One region of the Neobacillus camarae genome, then DNA from elsewhere that is predicted to be linked to it. Evidence: riboswitches for the same ligand, from Rfam matches in the RefSeq annotation. Region 1 holds a riboswitch; each other region holds the start of a gene.
The links. A riboswitch is a leader RNA that binds a small molecule or an ion and turns the genes downstream of it on or off. The one in region 1 is predicted to bind S-adenosylmethionine.
Positions count from the first base shown of each region.

Region 2: another riboswitch for S-adenosylmethionine. It lies ahead of ACY8D0_RS01890 (homoserine dehydrogenase); the one in region 1 lies ahead of ACY8D0_RS16885 (hypothetical protein).
Region 3: another riboswitch for S-adenosylmethionine. It lies ahead of ACY8D0_RS13895 (O-acetylhomoserine aminocarboxypropyltransferase/cysteine synthase family protein); the one in region 1 lies ahead of ACY8D0_RS16885 (hypothetical protein).
Region 4: another riboswitch for S-adenosylmethionine. It lies ahead of ACY8D0_RS10915 (LLM class flavin-dependent oxidoreductase); the one in region 1 lies ahead of ACY8D0_RS16885 (hypothetical protein).

Region 1 is NZ_JBUCKX010000003.1:343,667-348,644, reverse strand. It holds gene yiaA (inner membrane protein YiaA) at 275-742, opposite strand; gene ACY8D0_RS16895 (hemerythrin domain-containing protein) at 989-1,507, opposite strand; gene ACY8D0_RS16890 (BC1872 family protein) at 1,736-2,059, shown strand; SAM riboswitch class I at 2,208-2,313, shown strand; gene ACY8D0_RS16885 (hypothetical protein) at 2,393-2,716, shown strand; gene ACY8D0_RS16880 (hypothetical protein) at 2,755-2,988, opposite strand; gene ACY8D0_RS16875 (hypothetical protein) at 3,016-3,252, opposite strand; gene ACY8D0_RS16870 (hypothetical protein) at 3,261-3,521, opposite strand; gene ACY8D0_RS16865 (hypothetical protein) at 3,555-3,788, opposite strand; gene ACY8D0_RS16860 (Hsp20/alpha crystallin family protein) at 3,968-4,441, shown strand; gene ACY8D0_RS16855 (hypothetical protein) at 4,476-4,978, shown strand, end outside.
Region 2 is NZ_JBUCKX010000001.1:413,100-418,077, reverse strand. It holds gene recX (recombination regulator RecX) at 1-155, opposite strand, end outside; gene ACY8D0_RS01900 (YfhE family protein) at 323-454, shown strand; gene ACY8D0_RS01895 (YfhD family protein) at 547-735, shown strand; gene ACY8D0_RS01890 (homoserine dehydrogenase) at 1,271-2,503, opposite strand; SAM riboswitch class I at 2,578-2,689, opposite strand; gene ACY8D0_RS01885 (GNAT family N-acetyltransferase) at 2,773-3,444, opposite strand; gene ACY8D0_RS01880 (GNAT family N-acetyltransferase) at 3,468-4,130, opposite strand; gene ACY8D0_RS01875 (carbon-nitrogen hydrolase family protein) at 4,151-4,978, opposite strand, start outside.
Region 3 is NZ_JBUCKX010000002.1:1,318,536-1,323,513, reverse strand. It holds gene ACY8D0_RS13900 (methionine ABC transporter ATP-binding protein) at 1-929, opposite strand, end outside; SAM riboswitch class I at 1,050-1,154, opposite strand; gene ACY8D0_RS13895 (O-acetylhomoserine aminocarboxypropyltransferase/cysteine synthase family protein) at 1,286-2,602, opposite strand; SAM riboswitch class I at 2,761-2,861, opposite strand; gene ACY8D0_RS13890 (SCP2 sterol-binding domain-containing protein) at 2,941-3,294, opposite strand; gene ACY8D0_RS13885 (nuclease-related domain-containing protein) at 3,487-3,969, shown strand; gene ACY8D0_RS13880 (thioredoxin family protein) at 4,599-4,910, opposite strand; gene ACY8D0_RS13875 (toprim domain-containing protein) at 4,914-4,978, opposite strand, start outside.
Region 4 is NZ_JBUCKX010000002.1:665,054-670,031, forward strand. It holds gene ACY8D0_RS10905 (glycoside hydrolase family 27 protein) at 1-1,107, shown strand, start outside; gene arfA (arabinosylfuranosidase ArfA) at 1,170-2,681, shown strand; SAM riboswitch class I at 3,002-3,105, shown strand; gene ACY8D0_RS10915 (LLM class flavin-dependent oxidoreductase) at 3,214-4,263, shown strand; gene ACY8D0_RS10920 (ATP-grasp domain-containing protein) at 4,279-4,978, shown strand, end outside.

The DNA of each region.
Region 1 (4,978 bases):
GAAAAAAAGTATTGTATTCGGATATAACCTGAGAGATTCCTATTAGAAGATTCCAGTAAACGATTTCGATTTTTAAGGTACTCTGTTGACTAGAGCGGAATGTGTTCAACTCCTGCGGAAGTACGGGGCGGAAATCAACAGCCATCTTTAAAAGACCTTTTGGAAAATAAGCAATCTCTACATAAAAAAAAGGCAGGATTCCTGCCGTTCGATTTTTTTTATTCAAGTATACATCTGAAAAGGGGTACGCCCTGATAAAAGTGCAACAACTACTTCAATCTCTTTCTCTTGCTTTCTGAGTATCCCGTATATTCTTTTGAACTGTTATGGCTGCAAATATACTAAGTACAAATGACATTCCATAAAATCCTTTTTCACTTAATACAATGCTTCCTGCATTGTATAAACCGATGGCCATTAATGCAACAGATACAATAAGTGCAAACCAACTAATCCCATAATAAATATTCGTAACCGGTATACCTTCATCCTTATCCCTTACAGCTTTTTGTAAAGAAACGGATGAATATAATCCAAATATTAAAACGGCAAAGTAATATCCTTTTTCGTTCAATTGCATCCCTGCGTTATACAATCCGATGAGATAAGCCGTAACACCAACCAACAGCGCGGCCCAGGAGGCACCTTTGAAAGCGGGTGTCGGCTCTCCCTCTTTTCTTTCCACTTTCATTTTTGAATTATTTTTTCCTTTATCGAATAAAACCTCATTTTCGTTTGACATTCGAATGTTCCCCCTTTGTTTTTTTATCTATAAAGAGCACCACAGTTACGCTGTTGTGCTCCTGTCTAAATCTATTATATAGAAATTTCTTACAAAGGATAGAGAATTTTGCATAAATTCCAATTGCAATTTTTCAGTACTGATCGGGAAACTTTAAAAAGGCGCCCGATCCGTACTAGTGTTAAAGTTACAAATTACACAAACAACCCAATCTTTTAATAGATTGGGCTGTTAAATAGGGTAGCGTTATTCCGAAACTTTTTGGTTTAGGGCTTCTTTTTCCTCGTCGGTTAGCATCCGCTCGGCCATTGGATATAGGACTTGTTCTTCTTTGGCGAAGTGGCTTAAGAGTGTTTCGTAGGCACCTTTGATCAAACTGGAATTATTAATCTGTTCTTCAACAGTCAGTGCTGCTGGGGTTTCGGCACTTTTTAGAAACTCTTGAATATACCCTCTCGCCTGTTCGTGTTCGTACTCCATCACGGCAATCGGGCCGCCGTTTTTGCCGAAATATACTTCCATCATCCGGAACAAAATGTCTTCCTCACGTTCGGAATGGAATTCAAGGTCTGTAAAAAAATGTTGTACTGCGGGAACGAGTTCCGCAAAGGCATTTCCATGTGGCTCTTGTTCAACTTGATTACATAACGTAAATAATGCTTCTAGGCTGCTCCGTAATGGAGTATGTTCGCTCACTAATTTATTTAAGCCCTCTGACAGTGTGACCGGGCTGTTACAGAATAATCCGCTGTGACATCCTTGCATTGGAAAAATCCCCTTTCGAAATTACTACTATAACTATATAAAAAACGTGGCTAATTTATTGTGACCTAAATCACTAATAAAACAATTTTACAAGGAATAGCGAACATAAATTTTTTTATTGAATTTTTCAAAAAAATGGCTGGAAATTAATTTTTTTCTGTTATATAATTCATATAAATAATTTAAATTGTTATATAACACAATGGATGAAACGAAAGGGAGAAGGATATGGTGAAAATTGATGCGATTGCAAGACGAATATTGGGTTGGAAATTAAACAGATGGGATCGCTGGTATGATTATGAAACGGGGACATTCATCCATGATTCCGAGTTCCAGCCAGAGCATAACCTGGCTCACGCTATGATGATTGTCGATAAATTGGAAGCGTTGGGATACTCCTATAAAATCAATGGGCCATCAAGGGTGTGTTTCAATGATATTTGTGCCACCGGCAATACATTGGAACAAGCGATTACCAATGCCGCCTATTCTCTCATCGAACGGAATTCGTTGGGCTTTGGTGCCAACGTATGGCGGAAGATGTGCTAAAACTTAAATCTAATTCTTGGCTGTCGTGCTTAAAAGGCAGCCGTTTTTTGTTTTATTCTAAAAACAGGAAAGAGCAGCCGGTCACGAAATCTTATGTCAAAGTTATTGTTAAATCTCTAATTTTTATAGTAAAATAATACTAATTAAATAGTTATCTAGAGTGGCTGAGAGAACTGGTTCGATGATGCCACAGCAACCTGCACAAAATGCAAGGTGCTCCCACCAGCAAAGCTTGCAGCTTTGGATGATAAAACGGCCAAAACCCCTTTTGCATCCATCGTAGGAGGGTTTGTTTTATTTTACTGTTGAAAATAAAAAGGAGAAGTGGAACTCATGAACATTAGTGGATTTGCCCGGGGGTTAATGTCTAAAAATTATAATCCAGAACGGTTTCTGCTGCATGTCGCCAATTGCGTCGAGGGTCAACTGAAAGAATGGGATGAAAAGTTTGAAGTGATGGTTCTAAAACTAAAAAAATATGAAATAATTATCAGTACTGATGACGAGGATTATTATATTCCGCTTCCTGACGAGGAAATTGCTGCCTTGCAGCAAATGGGGGCCTTTGCACTGGACCATCGAATTTGGAAGGAACTAGAGGACCAAGGGCTCTCGATTGAAAGGGGCCATGGAAATTATATTGACTATGTGTTATAAAAACAAAGCATGCAGGCCTGATTCAGACCTGCATCCTTCTATATAACACTATTTTTAATGGTATTGCTGTCTGTCCCGTCAGGATCAAACACGAAAGCAGTTGGGACATTAATCGGGGACAGGTCGCCATTTTGCTCCCCAAATGCCTGATTTCGTTTGTACGAAATAAATTGGTCCACGAGTTGCATCGGACCCATGTTTGTCACGGAACCGTTGTCCATCGTGTTAATTTTAAATCCCAGCAGATTGATCGCCATTGGTGTAATAAAAATCAACTGATTCACCCCTTTTATGATGCATCATATTATGCTGTTCTTTACGGTAGGGCTGTCAATCAAATCCATATCCGACACGCCGGAAAGAGATAATAGGTTCGGAGACAAGTCGCCGTTTTGCTCCCCAATCCCTTGGTTCCTTTTATAGGATACAAACAAATCAATGTGCTGGCTGGGGCCTAAATTCACCACGGCTCCATGGTCTATCGCATTCACTTTAAACCCCAAAATCGTAAGCGATACCGGTGCAAACAGCATCATGTCACCCCTCAAGGAATCGGTATAATCGGTATAGGAGACGAAGCGAAAGAAGAAGCGGAATCGATTTGGTCTCGGTCATCGACACCGCTGCGTGTCCCGAGAAAATGGCTTCCATCGCCCATATTCTGGCCAAATCCTTGGTTCTTCTTGTCTGAATTATGCCACTCCGCCAACAGGTTTTGGCCCACATTAATGGCCGAAGCGTTCTCAAATGAGTTGACCTTGATAATGTTGATATTGATGTTAATGTAGGGAACGGGTCCGGTCATGTAATTCCTCCTTCATCTCTGGCGCCAATCAACTTACAAATTTTTTTTAACAGAATAAACATCCTGGGCATCGTTGTCCACCGTGGAGTGGATGGAGAAAGCCCTTAAGGTTTTGTCGGCGAGCTGCTGGCCAAATCCTTGGTTTTTCTTAGCAGAAACACTCCGGTTGATTTTAATGGTTGAAGAAAAAGACATTGAACTTAAGTGGTCGATATTATTCAGCTTCAGTCCTTTAATAGTGATATTTGAAGGCAAAAAAATCATCATCCATCCAATCCTTCCGAGCCTGTTTTTACAGACTATGCGGCTGGCAAATGATTTATGTTAAGAAACCGAGAGGAAGTCCGACCGGAAACACATGAATTTTTTTCTAGAAGAACAAATATGATGTAATAATAGACTTTATGAGTACGAGCTTTGTCTGGTTGCAGAGGGGGGAATCCATCATGGACATGAAGCACCTTATGGAATGGCTGGAATTGGCAAAAAAGTACCAGACAGGTGACTTCTGGAACAGTATCTTTGAGCAGGCCTCTGTGAACGATTTTATAAAAGAAGCTTCAGATGCCACACCGTCACAGGGTTCCCAACGCCAAGCCGGCCAGGACGGAAGCTTTCCTCCAACCGATATCTACTTGACGGAAGACGAGGTCCTTATTGTTTGTGATTTGGCAGGTTATCGCAAAGAGAATTTGCAATTGTCATTGTCAGGAACCAAGCTTTATTTAAGAGGTTCCAGCCGCCAGATGAATGCAGGTACGCCAATCCTTCAGGAAAGACATTTGGGTGATTTTCAGCGCGCCATTGAGTTGCCGGAGCCGGTCTATTCGAACCAAATGCAGGCAAAATTCCAAAATGGCCTGCTTTTCATTTCCTATAAACGGGAATTTAAAAACGAGGAATATGTAAATATTGAGTAAGGTCCCATAAAATAATGAGGGACGGAGATCGGGAATGGATATGAAAAAATTTTTTAAGCAAACCAATGAAACCAATCCGGAGCAACGGGAAAATTCAAGAATGAACACACTGGAGGTCCAAGTCAAGCAGTTGCTCCAATTTGAAAAACAGGCCCGGCCCTTGTTGCTTAAGCTGAGCCGGCAAGAGGAGGAGAAGCGGCAGGCTCCAACCGGCCATGAAACGCTGACTGGGAATAAGGAGTATGAACATTTGCTTCGGAAAGTGAATCACCTGGAACAGGTTGTCCGGCAAATCAAGGTCATTCCACTTTCCCGGAACGAAAATCCGTCCAATCGTGAGGAGCATCGTGATGAGGCCGAACAATCTGCCATCCGTGCAAAAATTGCCGCTTTAGAGACTAACTTTTTATTGCTAAATGAGGTACAAGCCGTCATCCTAAAACAAATTGCCGGCCTGTCCGAAAAACTGGAGGAAGGGACGAAACAGCCCAGTGGCACGGAAGACATCGAATCGAAGCCGGAGCCGCTCTTTAAGAC
Region 2 (4,978 bases), on a different contig from region 1:
AATTCATCTATTTCCATTCCTTTTTTTAATCCGAACTTAATGAGAACATCACTGTCCACACTAAAAGCGTATTCTTCGCCTTTACCTTTATCCAGAAATAAATTAAACCTGTCCTCATTTTTCTGTTGGGTGGTGATTTTTGTGATGATGGCCATTTCCTTCACCTCTCCCCCTTACTTTACCATATTCCCGGTTTTGTATTTAACTTTTCTGTTTTGGACAAATAAAATTTATTAGTATGATTCATAGCAAATTAGGAAAAAATGTCAGCAGGTGCACTTTGTACCAATTTATCTCTAAATGGCGAAAGGAATGAATCGGAATGGGAGATCGAAAAAAGGATAAAAACCGTGGAAAGTATTCATTAACAAGCACTCAAGAGGTATTATACCAGCGTGAATTTAAAATGGCCGACCGTGCTGGCGGTTTCACCGACCGAAAAACGAAGCTATAAAATTATTCCATTAATAACCCCTGTTCATTTGTTCATCCTAGTAATGGGAGCCTTTACGGCTTTCAAACCGACAAGTGAAAGGGGTTTTTACAATGGGCCGTTCACACGGACACAAAACTCGCGATAAAAATAAGGCATCTTTGCCACAGGTGCCAAAAGATATGAAATATGATGGATATGATGTGGAATTTTCAAGAGAGTTGGCTGATCAAGAGGATATGGAAGCACAAGCACGGGCCGACGCAGCCAACCAGCGTGCCGCCAATAGAAGAAACGACTAAGAAAAACGCAGGCGTCCTGGTCTGCGCCATTTTTTCAAAAGGCTCTGTGAAACGATATTGTTGTTTTTTACCCTGTTTATGGGAGCGGATAAGTTCAGACTCCTGCGGGAGTACTGGGCTGGGGAGACCCCGCAGGCGGCTTCCTTCCAGCGCCGAGGAGGCTCTCCGGCACGCCCGCGGGTTCCCTGAGCGCCTGGAGCGGAAATCAACAGCCATATATAAAAGAAACTTAAAAAAAGAGAAGCAGGGGATTCCTGCTTCTTTCAAAGTAACTATATAAAAGGGGGGATATATTTCAGCGAGTTCCAAAGAGAGGTTAATCCAAAATAAATTGTTAGAACTCGTTAAAATCAAATTACATGAACGATGTGAAGTTTTCACTATCGTTTCTATACTCAGACTATACTCCCCCATCCGTTTTAAAACAACCAATTTCACAGTTTTTTAACATATTTATATTGGAAATGTGAAGAGTATGTGAACTCCAGTTCACTGGACATAAAAAAGAAAGAAGCGGTTGCTCCTTTCTTATCCACTACATGACAGCTGTCGTTTCCAGTTTGATAGCTTCCCATTCGACATCCCCTAAAATCGCGTAATAGCGAACTGCAGGGTATTGTCTGGCCCATTGTGCCACTTCAGATTTTGTTGCTTTTACAATAGTGATACCAGTAAGTTCCAAATCATTCCAAACGATATTTAACTGGGACGTTGCCGGTCTAACACCATGAATAAACCAATACTTACTTGGTTCTCCCTTTTCTTGCTGCTCTGTTTCCACTTGCTTTCGTAAAGAATGCGCAGCCGCATGATATTGATTCACATATACCAAATCCTCTATGACCGCACTGGCTGTCGGGAACATTCCTGCCCCCGGCCCCTGCAAAGTAATCCTTCCGACAATATCCGAGTGGACATTGACTGCATTTTCTACCCCTTCTACATGGTAGAAGGGATGCTCATTTCCGACCAGGGCAGGTTTAACCGAGGCTTGAATCTTGTCGCCAAGTTTGGTGATACTGGCCACGTGTTTAAATCTTAGCCCCAATTGATCTGCCACCTCTATAAGTTCGCTATTTATATGGGTTATCCCCTCACGCTCCACATCCTGCCAAATAGGTTCGGAACCGAAGGCAATCCGGCTGAGGATCATGGTTTTATAAAAAGCATCAAATCCTTCGACATCATTTGTGGGGTCCGCCTCTGCATAACCCTTTTCTTGAGCCAAAAGAAGGCTTTGGGCAAATGACTGCTTTTTTTCACGCATTTCAGTCAAAATAAAATTAGAAGTTCCATTTAGAATCCCGTGTATTTCGGAAACTCGGTTAATTTTGAGAAGCTGCCTTAACGTTTGGATGACTGGAATTCCTCCCGCTACAGTTGCTTCAAAACCAACTTGAACATGATGACTGCCGGCCAGTTTAATTAATTCTTTACCATAATGGGCAAACATTTCTTTATTTGCCGTAATAATGTGACAGCCTCTTTGGATGGCACGTTTTAAATATGTATAGGATGGTTCCTGGCCGACAATTGCCTCGATGACCACATCCAGCTTTGGCAGGCGAATGATTTCTTCAAAATCAGTGGTGACTAGGACTCCGTCTCCTATTGTTCTGGCCTTTGCCGTATTTTTTATTAAAATGGCGGCAACTTCCACTTTCTTTCCCAACACATCGGTCAATTCAGCTTCATGTGATTGAATTGTCCGATAGACGCCTTCTCCAACCGTGCCAAAACCGAGAATTGCCACTTTGATTCCAGTCATTTTTAGACCACCCTTCATAAAATTTCTTATTATAAAAAGAAAAACCCTCTTGATAAGAAGAGGGTGAGTTCCTCCTCTTATCTGCCAGATTGACTACAATCTGCAGGAATTAGCACCTTTTCAAGATACACCTTGAAGGTTGCCGGGCTTCATCGGGCCATGTCCCTCCGCCACTCTGGATAAGAGATAAATTTATTTGCAATTTAATAAAATTCGAAATATATAGAAGTAATATTAACTGAATTTTCCCTCCAAGTCAATATTCTATCCTATAGCGGCAGTAAATCAATTGTTTCCTTTTCTGCTGCTTTTTCAACCATATCCAGCCATTCCTGCGGCTTATTTGGCAGCACAGAGTAATAAACGGTGAGGAAATCTTTCACCAGAGATGCAGGCAGTGCTTCGGTTTGATCTAAAATTGGCATGAAACACAAATCCAATCCCGATACCGCTTCACCATTATTTTCCCAGGATGGATGGACATATTCCAAATCCAGCCTTTTATATCCCAAATGTGACAGTACTTCGCGGCGTACATAGGGATCCATTACTCTAACGCCGCCAAATTCATGATTGGACGCGCGATATGGATCGTAGATTTCGGCAAACATACCAAATAACTCATTTCCATTGGCATGGGCAAGTTCCTGTAAGTCTCTCATACGGTTTTCGGCGAGGAACCGTCCAAGACTCAAGCCTTGCTTACTAATAATAGTAAAGTCGGTCATCGCAATGTTCCAATCAGGATAATAGCGGTATTCGGTAGCCCCGACCACTTGGTCATCGTGGATGGCCACAAACACCCGGATTCCTGGATCTTCTAACGGCTCTTTCCATAAATCGTACTTCAGCACTTCCTCCGATGGAAAAATTTTGCCCATTAAATCATGCAGCTTTCTAAAATTGGGATCTTCAATAGTGGTTATCCTCTTATATTCCATGAGCTGGCGCCCTCCCTTATATATTATTTAAATGGATTTTCCCATTGCATAAGCACGGCATTATTGCACGATTCTTCATCATCCAGATAGTTGTTCACAATCCCTAATGGGACGCGGCCGCATCGCAAAAGAAACGTAATGACCGGATCCTTTAATTGCCCTTTCACAACTGCTTCGAGGTAGTCCTGCGGTGTCATTTGATTTTTATGTTTATGATAGCCGGGCATCCGGCCGCCCCCAAGCAAACGCTCATACCCCTTTTCTATGATGACGTGGTACATCGCTTCCATCATCAGCTTGCCAAGCCCTAGTTTCCGGTATTTTGGCCTGACACTTATATCAACAATATACAGGGTATTGCCGTTGGGATGATGGTTTCTTATATAACCGTTATCCGTGATTTCGGCCCAAGTATGTTCCATATGGTTCGGATTAAAATCAACACAGAGACCTGTTAAGGACCCAGCTAATTCCCCTTCAATTTCGATACAGAGTGCTCCTTCAGGAAAAAGCGTCACATGATTAGTCAATTGCTCCTTATTCCACCACAATTCGGCTGGAAATGGCGGAGGAAAGCATTCTGATTGGATTTCAATCAGCTGTTCAAAGTCTTCATTGGTGTAGTTACGAATGATGGCAGCCTTAGGCTGGTCGTGTTCAAACACGTAAAACTGGCTTCGGTACATTCCGATTCTCCTCCGGTCCGTTATTTTTCCCAATCGACATATAAGTCGGTTCTACGGTCCCGCCAAGTGGTAACCGAGCCGCGCTCACGGACTTCGTATAACAGTTCTAAATCCAGATCTGCTGTTACGACCATATCATTGTTAATTTCCCCTTCGACCAAGATACCGCGCGGCGGAAATGGGATATCGTTCGGTGTAATAATGGCAGCCTGGCCAAAATTAGCCCGCATAAAATCAACTGTCGGCAACGAACCGACCGTTCCGGTTAAAACGACATATACTTGATTCTCAATCGCCCGGGCATGGCTTGTATAGCGGACCCTATGGAAACCGTGGCGATCGTCGGTACAGGATGGACAGAAAATCACGTCGGCTCCCTTTGCTTTCGCCATCCGGACGATTTCCGGAAATTCGATGTCATAGCAAGTCAACAGGGCGATTTTCCCTTTGTCAGTTTCAAAAATCTGAAAAGAATCCCCAGGGGCCATGTCCCATTCATGCACCTCAGTAGGGGTAATATGCAGCTTAGCCTGCTCGCCAACTCTTCCATCGGGGTAAAATAAATGGGCGGTATTATACAGCTTGCCATTCTTACGAAGTACGTGAGTTCCGGCGATGATATGCATATTTGTTTGTTTGGCAAAGTTGGAGAATAACGCAAGATATTGTTCAGTGAAGTTTGGCAGGTCAGCAATTTTCAGGCTATGCCCCTGACTGTCTCCAATAGATAGAAGCTGCGTGGTAAAGAATTCAGGGAACAGTACAAATTCAGCCCCAAACTCTTCTGCAGTTTTTATATAATGCTCGCATTGGCCAGCGAATTCCTCAAAGGATTGAATCGTATGCAA
Region 3 (4,978 bases), on a different contig from region 1:
AACGTCCCGTAAGAACCGCTGCGGGTTTGTGAAATCTTCCCTTGGAGAATGTTGGCTGTTACATCATGGTGTCTAATTAAATTAGTAATCAACGGCTGTTCTGCGGATTCTCCGATAAAAGTCAGCTGTACCACTTGCCCCGATTGATAACGCTCCAGCAAATGTTCCGCTGTTTCCGTCGTATCTTCCGGCTCGGTCACCTGTTTCACAAAGCGCTTGGTAATCGGCTGTTGCGGATTTTTAAACACATCCAATACTGACCCAAGCTCCACGACTTTTCCGCTTTCCATCACGGCCACCCGGTGGCAAATCTTACGAATAACATGCATTTCGTGGGTGATCAGCACGATGGTCAGCCCAAGCCGCTTATTAATATCAACCAATAAATCCAAAATAGAGTCGGTTGTTTGCGGATCAAGCGCAGAAGTTGCTTCATCACAAAGCAGCACTTTAGGGTTGTTGGCCAGAGCCCTGGCAATTCCGACCCTTTGTTTTTGTCCGCCGCTCAACTGTGAAGGGTATGCATTTTCCCTTCCTTCAAGACCCACCAGCTTAATTAGCTCTGCAACCCGCTGCTTTCTTTGAGGTCCGCTTACGCCGGCAATTTCAAGCGGAAAAGCAATGTTATCACTAACCGTCCTTGACCAGAGTAAATTAAAGTGTTGGAAAATCATGCTGATTTCCTGGCGGGCTTTTCTGAGCTCGCTGCCCTTTATTTTAGATATTTCCCGACCTGCCACAGTTACGGTTCCGTCGGTTGGCAGTTCAAGTCCGTTCAGCATACGTATCAGGGTACTTTTCCCTGCACCACTGTATCCAATAATTCCGAAAATTTCCCCCTCTTGAATTTCCAGATCTACATGGTTGACCGCCGTTAAATCCTTCTGTTTGGAGGGGAAAATTTTACTGACGTTTTTGATGGATATCATTCAATCACCTACTTTTTTACCGATATCATAAATATAGGGTTTGACATTAGAAGATGCTTTATTAGAAAAATAAAATAGCCTTTCTGCGCAGGCAGAAAGGCATCAAAAAACTAGTCCTTTCTCCCATCTCTCAAAGCAAGCGCTTTGTGTGAATTGGCACCATTTCAATAAATTGACGGTTGCCGGGCTTCATCGGGCACATCCCTCCACCTCTCTAGATAAGAGCATATAGCAAATCCTATATTTATATAATTTAAATTTATTTCTGAAATTTAATACAAATGCAATGCTACCACTGAAAAAAGCAGATGTCAACGAAAAATTCCTATCTTTATTCCGATTTCCGACTGGTAAAATTAAGCATTTGCCTTCAAGGAAAATAGACCGGTTGCCGTTTCAATGGCTTGTTCTAAATCTTCAATCAGATCCGCCGCATTTTCAATTCCAACCGATAATCGGATTAAGTCCTCTGAAACTCCGGCCGCTTTTAGGCCTTCGGCATCCAATTGCTGATGAGTGGTGCTTGCCGGGTGGATGATTAAGCTCTTGGCATCGCCGACATTGGCCACATGCGCCCATAAGGAAAGAGAATTGATCAGCTTGGCTCCGGCTTCCTTTCCGCCCTTGATGCCAAAAACAACCATCGAGCCGGCCCCTTTAGGCAAGTACTTTTCCGATAATTCATGGTCTGGATGCGATGGATGTCCCGGGTAAGATACCCAATCAACAGCCGGGTGATTTAATAAATAATCGACGAGTTGTTTCGTGTTCGCCACATGTTCCTTCATCCTTACATGCAGGGTTTCCAGGCCAAGGGTGAATAAGAAGGCATTCTGCGGGCTTAATGCCGGTCCGAGGTCACGCAGCAGTTGAACACGGGCTTTGACGATATAGGCTGCCGCACCTAAAGCTTCAGCGTACACTAAGCCATGATAGCTGTCATCTGGAGTGGTGAAGCCTGGGAACCGTGGCGAATTCCAATCAAACTTACCGCCATCGACAATAATGCCGCCTGTGGTCGTGCCGTTCCCCAACAGCCATTTAGTAGCAGAGTGAACCACAATGTCGGCACCATGCTCTATAGGCCGGCACAGGTATGAAGTAGCGAACGTGTTATCGATAATCAGCGGTACCCCAGCCTCATGGGCAATTTCAGCCACTTTTTCGATATCCAACACGCGCAGGCTCGGATTTCCGATCGTTTCGGCAAAAATGGCTTTTGTTTTGTCCGTAATCGCTTCCCGAAAGTTTTCCGGATTTTCCCCGTCAACAAATTTTACCTTAATTCCGTATTTAGGCAGCGTCACGGCAAATAAATTATAGGTCCCGCCGTATAGATTGGCCGCTGAGACAATTTCATCTCCTGCTTCGGCGATGTTTAAAATGGCCAAAGTGATTGCCGCCATTCCGCTGGCGACAGCTAATGCACCCACTCCGCCCTCGAGTAAAGCAACTCGGTCTTCAAAAACGGTTGTCGTCGGATTATGAATCCGCGTGTATATGTAACCAGGTTCCGCCAAGCTGAACAGGTTTGCTGCGTGTTCTGTATTTTTGAATTGGTAGGCATTGTTTTGATAGATTGGAACGGCCCGCGCCCCCGTTACTGGATCCGGTGCTAAGCCCCCATGAACACTCAATGTTTCCAACCGATACTTCTTTTGATTTTCTCCCACGTTTCTCGCTCCTCTCTTTGGCTAAAAAGCTTTTTTTATAAAGAAAACTCGCCGACTGGCAAGCCCTTAGGCGAAGACAGAGGCGTATTCCCGATAGGAAAAGTTTAAATTTTCCTACCGGCAAAAAAACCCCCGCTTCAAAGAAGAGGGGTTGTCTCTTCTTATCTTTCAGAGCATGTGCTCTGCTGGAATTAGCACCGTGTATCTACCGGTTGCCGGGCATCGCTGGGCCAGGTCCCTCCGCCTCTCTTGATAAGAATGATGTATTAGAATGTCATAATCTCTTGAATGTTTAAAATTATCTTACATGATGTTCAATTCCGAGTCAATACCTATGATTAAATTATTTTGGCTAGTTGCGGGTCTGCTTTTACTAAATAAAAAAGTGATTCCAGCATTAAGGTTGCGCGCAACGGGGCTGTCACTTTTAATGCACCATTTTTTTGGAGAATTCGCAGTTTTTCTTTTCCTTCCAACATTAGTGTGATGGCTGACAGACTGCCGCAAATCGTAACTTTCTGTAGTCGGCTGTCTTTTTCAGCCGCAATGGAGATTTCCCCGTTTTTTATTTTTAGCATGATGGATTTCTGTTCACAGCTGATATCCAGCTGTATTTCCGCATTGTCAATCAACGGTAATATATCCGCCCTCCCTCTAACGGTTAGTAAAAAGGTGTTAATGGCATCTAACATATTCACCACTCCGATCTTGTCTCTTTAACATTACTATTCAGCAATGGACGGGGAATTCCTGTTAAAAAGACTCGACAATTATTGGAGGCGGCTCGCAGGAAATGTCGGATTCGGAAAACTTTCATATTTGTATCGGGAAATTATGAGGCTTTTCTGTAAAATGTATTTAGTATATGTTATAGGAGGCGAAGAATGGAGACATTTATGAAACCGAGGCCCTTTCCGAAAGAATTAAAAATTCTTAGGTCTCTGAATTCCCGAATGGTTTTACCGGAAAAAGAACGCAAACGTTATGTCAATTTACAGAAGGGGTATGAAGGGGAGGTGATGTTTGATGCTAGAGCCGAAGAGTTTACAAAAGATAGATATATCCTGAATGATTTGCTGCTGGAAACAAATAATACTTCATTTCAGATAGATTCTACTTTTATTACTCAACGGGCGATATCGTTTTATGAAGTTAAAAATTATGAAGGGGAATATTTATATGATCCCAAAACAGACAGATTCACCTCACAGTATGATCATGATATAACCAATCCCCTGCATCAATCCGGCCGTAGTGAGATTTTGCTCCGACAGCTCCTTCACAGTAAAGGCTACAAAGTGCCGATTCATTACTACATTATCTTCATTAACCCCGAGTTTTACTCTTTATCTTCCGAAGCCACATGAATCGATTATTCTTCTTACCCAGATAAACACTTTCTTCCGTAAGCTGACTGCCACTCCTTCTACGCTAACTTCTTATGATAAAAAACTGGCTGACCTGTTATTGTCCCTCCATAAAGATGATAATCCGTATTCTCGCTTGTGTCCCTATCATTTTACCCAATTGGAGAAGGGGCCTCTTTGTTTATCTTGTCTATCATTAGACGTGATTGTTTCAGATGGATATTGTGTGTGCATGAAATGTGGCTTCAAAGAAGAGATTGGCTCGGTTGTTTTACGAAGCGTTGAGAGATCAGGTTGCTGTTTCCTGATTTGAAGATTACGACGAATGTTGTTCATGAATGGTGTGGCGGAGGGATTCACAAAAAAAGGATTAATAGGTTATTAGTGAAGAACTATACAATAACAGGTCATGGCAAGTACTCCTATTATGTTTAATTTCTTGATTTTTCATGAGGACAAGATTCCCCTCTTGACCACCAGTTTTGTCCTCATAGACCCTTCATGTGGACAAGATTCCTCTCTTGACCGCCGGTTTTGTCCTCATGATTTTTATGGGGACAAGTCCCTCCTTTCGGCCGTTGATTTTGTCCTCATGATTTAAAAAAACAGATGCTCAGGTAGCATCTGCTTTACGAATCCAAATTTTGTTTTATTTTTTCCAACAAATAGGGAATGGAATGAAATGCGTATATTGTTTCAATGACCTTTCCGTTTTTTACAAACAGCAGGCAGGGCACGCTTTCTATCTTGAATTGCTCCGCCAGGTCCGGGTAATAGTTCAAATTCATTTTTCCCATTTCCATACTGACCAGTTCCTCAACCACCCGCAGCATCTTCCCTGCGAGCTGGCAAGTTCCGCACATGGGAGTATAAAAATAGACTAAACCCGTCGCTTCCCTGCCAAGGAACACTGATAATTGATCTCGATTCCATTCATTCATACATCATAATCCCATTTCTAAATATTCCTTGTGGACATCGATATTTGCGCCCAATAAAACCGTTGCCA
Region 4 (4,978 bases), on a different contig from region 1:
AATTCCTCGGCCTATCGTCCGTTTGTGCCGCTGGAAATGGATGAATATTCGAGATTGACCCCGGCGGTAAACCGATTTCCTTCGGCGGCGGAGGGGAAAGGATTCCAGCCATTAGCGGATTACGTTCACAGTCTGGGATTAAAATTCGGAATTCATATCATGCGTGGGATTCCGCGTCAGGCCGTTCATGCCAATATGCCGATATTAGGGACCCGTGCTAGAGCGAGAGATATGGCCCATTCCAATTCCATCTGCCCTTGGAATACAGACATGTACGGGGTGAATGCATCGAAAGAAGGGGCCCAAGAATATTATGATTCCTTGTTCCAGCTGTATGCCCAATGGGGAGTGGATTTTGTAAAAGTAGATGACCTTGCCGCGTCCAAGCTTTATCACTTCCATAAGGATGAGTTGAAATTGATCCGCCAAGCCATTGAAAAGTGCGGAAGAGAAATAGTCCTCAGCCTGTCACCTGGTCCAGCACCGCTCGAGTATGCAGACGAATTCATGACTAACGCCAATATGTGGCGGATGACGGACGACTTTTGGGATGAGTGGAGCCTGTTATACAAGATGTTCGAGCACTGTGAAAAATGGAGTGAATATGTGGGGCCTGGCCACTGGCCTGACTGTGATATGCTGCCACTTGGGCATATTCGAATCCGTTCAGTCGAGGGCGGCAGAACACAACAGTGGACACAATTTACGAAAGAGGAACAAATCACCATGATGACTTTATGGTCGATTTTCCGTTCTCCGCTCATGTTTGGCGGTGAACTCCGTGACAATGATGAATGGACATTATCTTTGTTAACCCATAAAGAGGTGTTAGAAGTAAACCAACATAGTCATGATAATCGGCTTGTCTTTCGCAAGGGTGATCATGTGGCATGGACAGCGAAGAGCCAAGAGGATCATACCTTTTTAGCATTATTTAATGTAGGTGAGGAAACGGCCACACTCCATGTTCCACTAGAGCAGCTCCAACTTTTCTCCGGAAAAAAAGTGAGAGATTTGTGGAAACAAGAGGAAATGGGCGAGGTAGAAGATGTGGTGGAGCAAACGTTGCCGCCACACGGCGCTGTGCTATTGAAACTGTATGATTAACAGGATATTTTTTTTACTAAGTTACTAGGCTTATCTATCAGAATAGGAGAGGAAGAATCAACATGTCTGCGACGAAAGCAAAAATGATTTTAGAAAAAGATTTCAAAATCTCGGAGATTGATAACCGTATTTATGGTTCCTTCATTGAACATCTAGGCCGTGCCGTATATGGCGGCATTTATGAGCCGGGGCATCCCCAGGCTGATGAAAATGGCTTCCGGCAGGATGTCATGGAAATGGTCAAGGAACTTCAGGTGCCGTTGATCCGTTACCCTGGCGGCAACTTTGTATCCGGTTACAACTGGGAAGACGGAGTCGGCCCGGTGGAAAACCGCCCGCGCCGTTTGGAACTGGCCTGGCGCACGATTGAAACCAATGAAATTGGCACGAATGAGTTTATGAAATGGGCCAAGCTGGTTAATGCGGATGTGAATATGGCGGTAAACCTTGGAACCCGCGGCATTGATGCGGCCAGAAATCTTGTTGAGTACTGTAATCATCCGGGAGGCTCGTATTATAGTGATCTGCGTATTTCACACGGGGTAAAAGAGCCTCATGGGATCAAGACTTGGTGTCTGGGCAATGAAATGGATGGGCCATGGCAGATTGGCCACAAGAATGCGGTCGAGTATGGACGGATTGCCCAAGAAGCCGCAAAAGTCATGAAGTGGGTCGACCCGACGATTGAGCTGGTTGCCTGCGGAAGCTCAAGCCGGACGATGAATACATTTGCAGATTGGGAAGCCACTGTGCTGGACCATACGTACAATCATGTAGAGTACATATCGCTTCACCAGTATTACGGGAATCGTGAAAATGATATCGCCAACTATCTGGCCCGTTCCCTTGAAATGGATGATTTTATTCGTTCCGTGATTGCGATTGCTGACTATATCAAAGCGAAGAAGCGCGGCAAAAAGAATATTAATCTCGCATTTGATGAATGGAATGTTTGGTATCACAGCCATGAGTCGGACAAGAAGATTGAACCTTGGAGCATCGCCCCTCCACAGCTTGAAGATATTTATACTTTTGAAGACGCCTTATTGGTGGGCTGCATGCTGATTACCCTGTTGAAGCATGCGGACCGGGTGAAGATTGCCTGCCTCGCCCAATTAGTGAACGTCATTGCCCCGATTATGACAGAAAATAACGGAGTCGCATGGAAGCAGACGATTTTTTATCCCTACATGCATGCTTCTGTTTATGGCAGGGGTGTTGCCTTGAATCCGATTATCTCCAGCCCGAAATATGACAGCAAAGATTTCACCGATGTTCCGTACCTGGAGTCCACTGCTGTTTATAATGAGGAACAGGAACAGCTGACCATCTTTGCTGTGAACCGCCACTTGCAAGAAGGTTTAGAGTTAGATGTGGATATCCGCAATTTTGAGGGATATGAAGTCATGGAACATATCGTTCTTGAAAATGCCGACATAAAGTTAACCAACTCAGCCAAAGGAACACCTGTCGCGCCACATTCCAATGGGAATGCCAAGTTGGAAGATGGCAAGGTTTCGGCTGTGCTTCCTAAGTTGTCCTGGAATGTCATTCGCTTGGCAAAAAGGAAATAGAATGACAGGGGGCAGTTCGAAAAAAGGGCCTTAGAAAAGAAAGCTAATAGCTTAGTATTTGAGCTGTTAGCTTCTTTTCTAATTAATTATCATGGACCTCCCTATTTCCCCTAAAGGTCCATTTTCCTTCGGCACGGTCATTAGAGACCCATCCTAAATCCCTTGATGACCCTTTTTGCTTTGGTACGGTCAATAGGGTTAAGTGGCAAAAAATCATGAAAACCATAGATACTTAGAGTATAGAAATATTTGATTGACAATTTGGTGAATTTGAACTATTATCGCATTATAATAATTAACAAGTTGAATGTACATTTTTCTTCTTATCCAGAGAGGTGGAGGGACTGGCCCTTTGAAGCCTCGGCAGCAGGTTCTTATGAATACTGTGCCAATTCCATCAAGCACATCGCTTGAAAGATGAGAAGAGGGTTAAAGAACTCTCTTCTTAGGAGGAGAGTTTTTTATTTAAATAAAAATCCAACTTAAATGATAGGAAAACTAGAGTATTAGAACAATAGAGGAGAGAATATAAATGAAATATGGTTTTTGGTTACCGATTTTTGGAGGCTGGCTGCGAAATGTGGAAGACGAAAATATGCCGCCCACCTTTGAATATGCGAAAAACGTCATTCAATCAGCTGAAAAATGGGGATACTCGACAACTCTAATAGCTGAATTATATCTAAATGATATTAAAGGACCGGAACATGATTCTCTTGAAGCTTGGTCCACAGCGGCCGCGCTGGCAGCAGTGACGGAAAAAATTGAAATTATGACGGCAATTCGCCCTGGTTTTCATAACCCCGCTGTTGCCGCAAAAATGGCCGCCAATATTGATCAAATTTCCAACGGCCGTTTTACGCTAAACGTGGTTTCAGCTTGGTGGGCTGAAGAAGCGCGCCAATATGGCGGCATTTTTACGGAACATGATGAGCGATATGCTCGTACCGAAGAGTTTATCGATGTTCTTAAAGGGTTATGGACAGAAGAAACGTTCAATTACACTGGTCAATTTTACGATTTACAAAACACGAAGCTTGCACCGAAACCTGTGCAACGGCCTAACCCGATTCTTTATGCAGGCGGTGAAAGTGAAAAAGGCAAGCAAACCATTGCCGAAAAATGTGATGCCTATGTGATGCACGGTGGAACCGTTGAAGAGATTGATCGAAAAATCACCGATATGAAGGCACGCCGTGAACAAACTGACAATGACCCATTTCGTTCTTTCGGAATGGCCGCTTATGTGATTTGCCGCGATACTGAAGAAGAGGCTCTGGCAGAGCTTGAAAAAATTACGACGGTGAAGGATTCTAGCGGATATGCTGGCTTTAAAGATTTCACGACCAAATCACATTTAGAACAACAAATCCAATTGCAGGATTATTCAGTTTCCAATCGTGGCCTCCGTCCGAATTTAGTAGGAACTCCAGAACAAGTAGCTGAAAGAATTTTACAATACGAGGAAACTGGCTTAGACTTATTGTTATTACAGTTTTCACCACAACTAGAGGAAATGGAACGCTTTGCCAAGCAGGTTATGCCATTAGTGGAACAAAAACGTAGTTTAATAAAGAACTAGGAAGGGGCTGTAAAAATGAGCAAGGTATATGTGATACATGAAAATAGTGAGTGGACCGTCCATTTAACCAAAAGGTTAGAGGAACTGGGTGTTCCTTATGAAGAATGGCATTTAGACGAAGGAACGTTAGATTTATCATCAGAACCACCAGAAGGGATCTTCTATAGCCGGATGAGTGCTTCTTCTCATACACGCGACCATCGTTTTGCAGCGGAATTTACTGGGCAGGTATTGGCTTGGCTTGAAGCGCATGGCCGTACGGTGTTAAATGGAACGAGCGCTCTAAAGCTGGAAGTGAGTAAGGTTTTACAATATTTAGAGTTAAACAAGTATGGAGTTAAGACTCCAAAAACGATTGCGGCGGTTGGAAAACAAAACATTATTAAGGCGGCTGAAAGCTTTGCAGGACAGCCGTTCATTACGAAGCATAACCGTGCCGGAAAAGGCTTAGGTGTTCAATTATTCCAAAGTATCGATGCTTTAAAAGCGTATGTGGAAGGTCCGACTTTCGAAGAACCTGTCGATGGCATTACGCTTATTCAAGAATACATCCAATCTCCTGAAAGTTACATCACTCGTTGTGAGTTTGTAGGCGGAAACTTTGTTTATGCTGTTAAGGTAGATACTTCGGAAGGATTTGAACTTTGCCCAGCGGACGCCTGCCAAATTGGCGACCTGTTCTGCCCGGTAGGAGAAAAAGTCGAAGAGAAGCCTA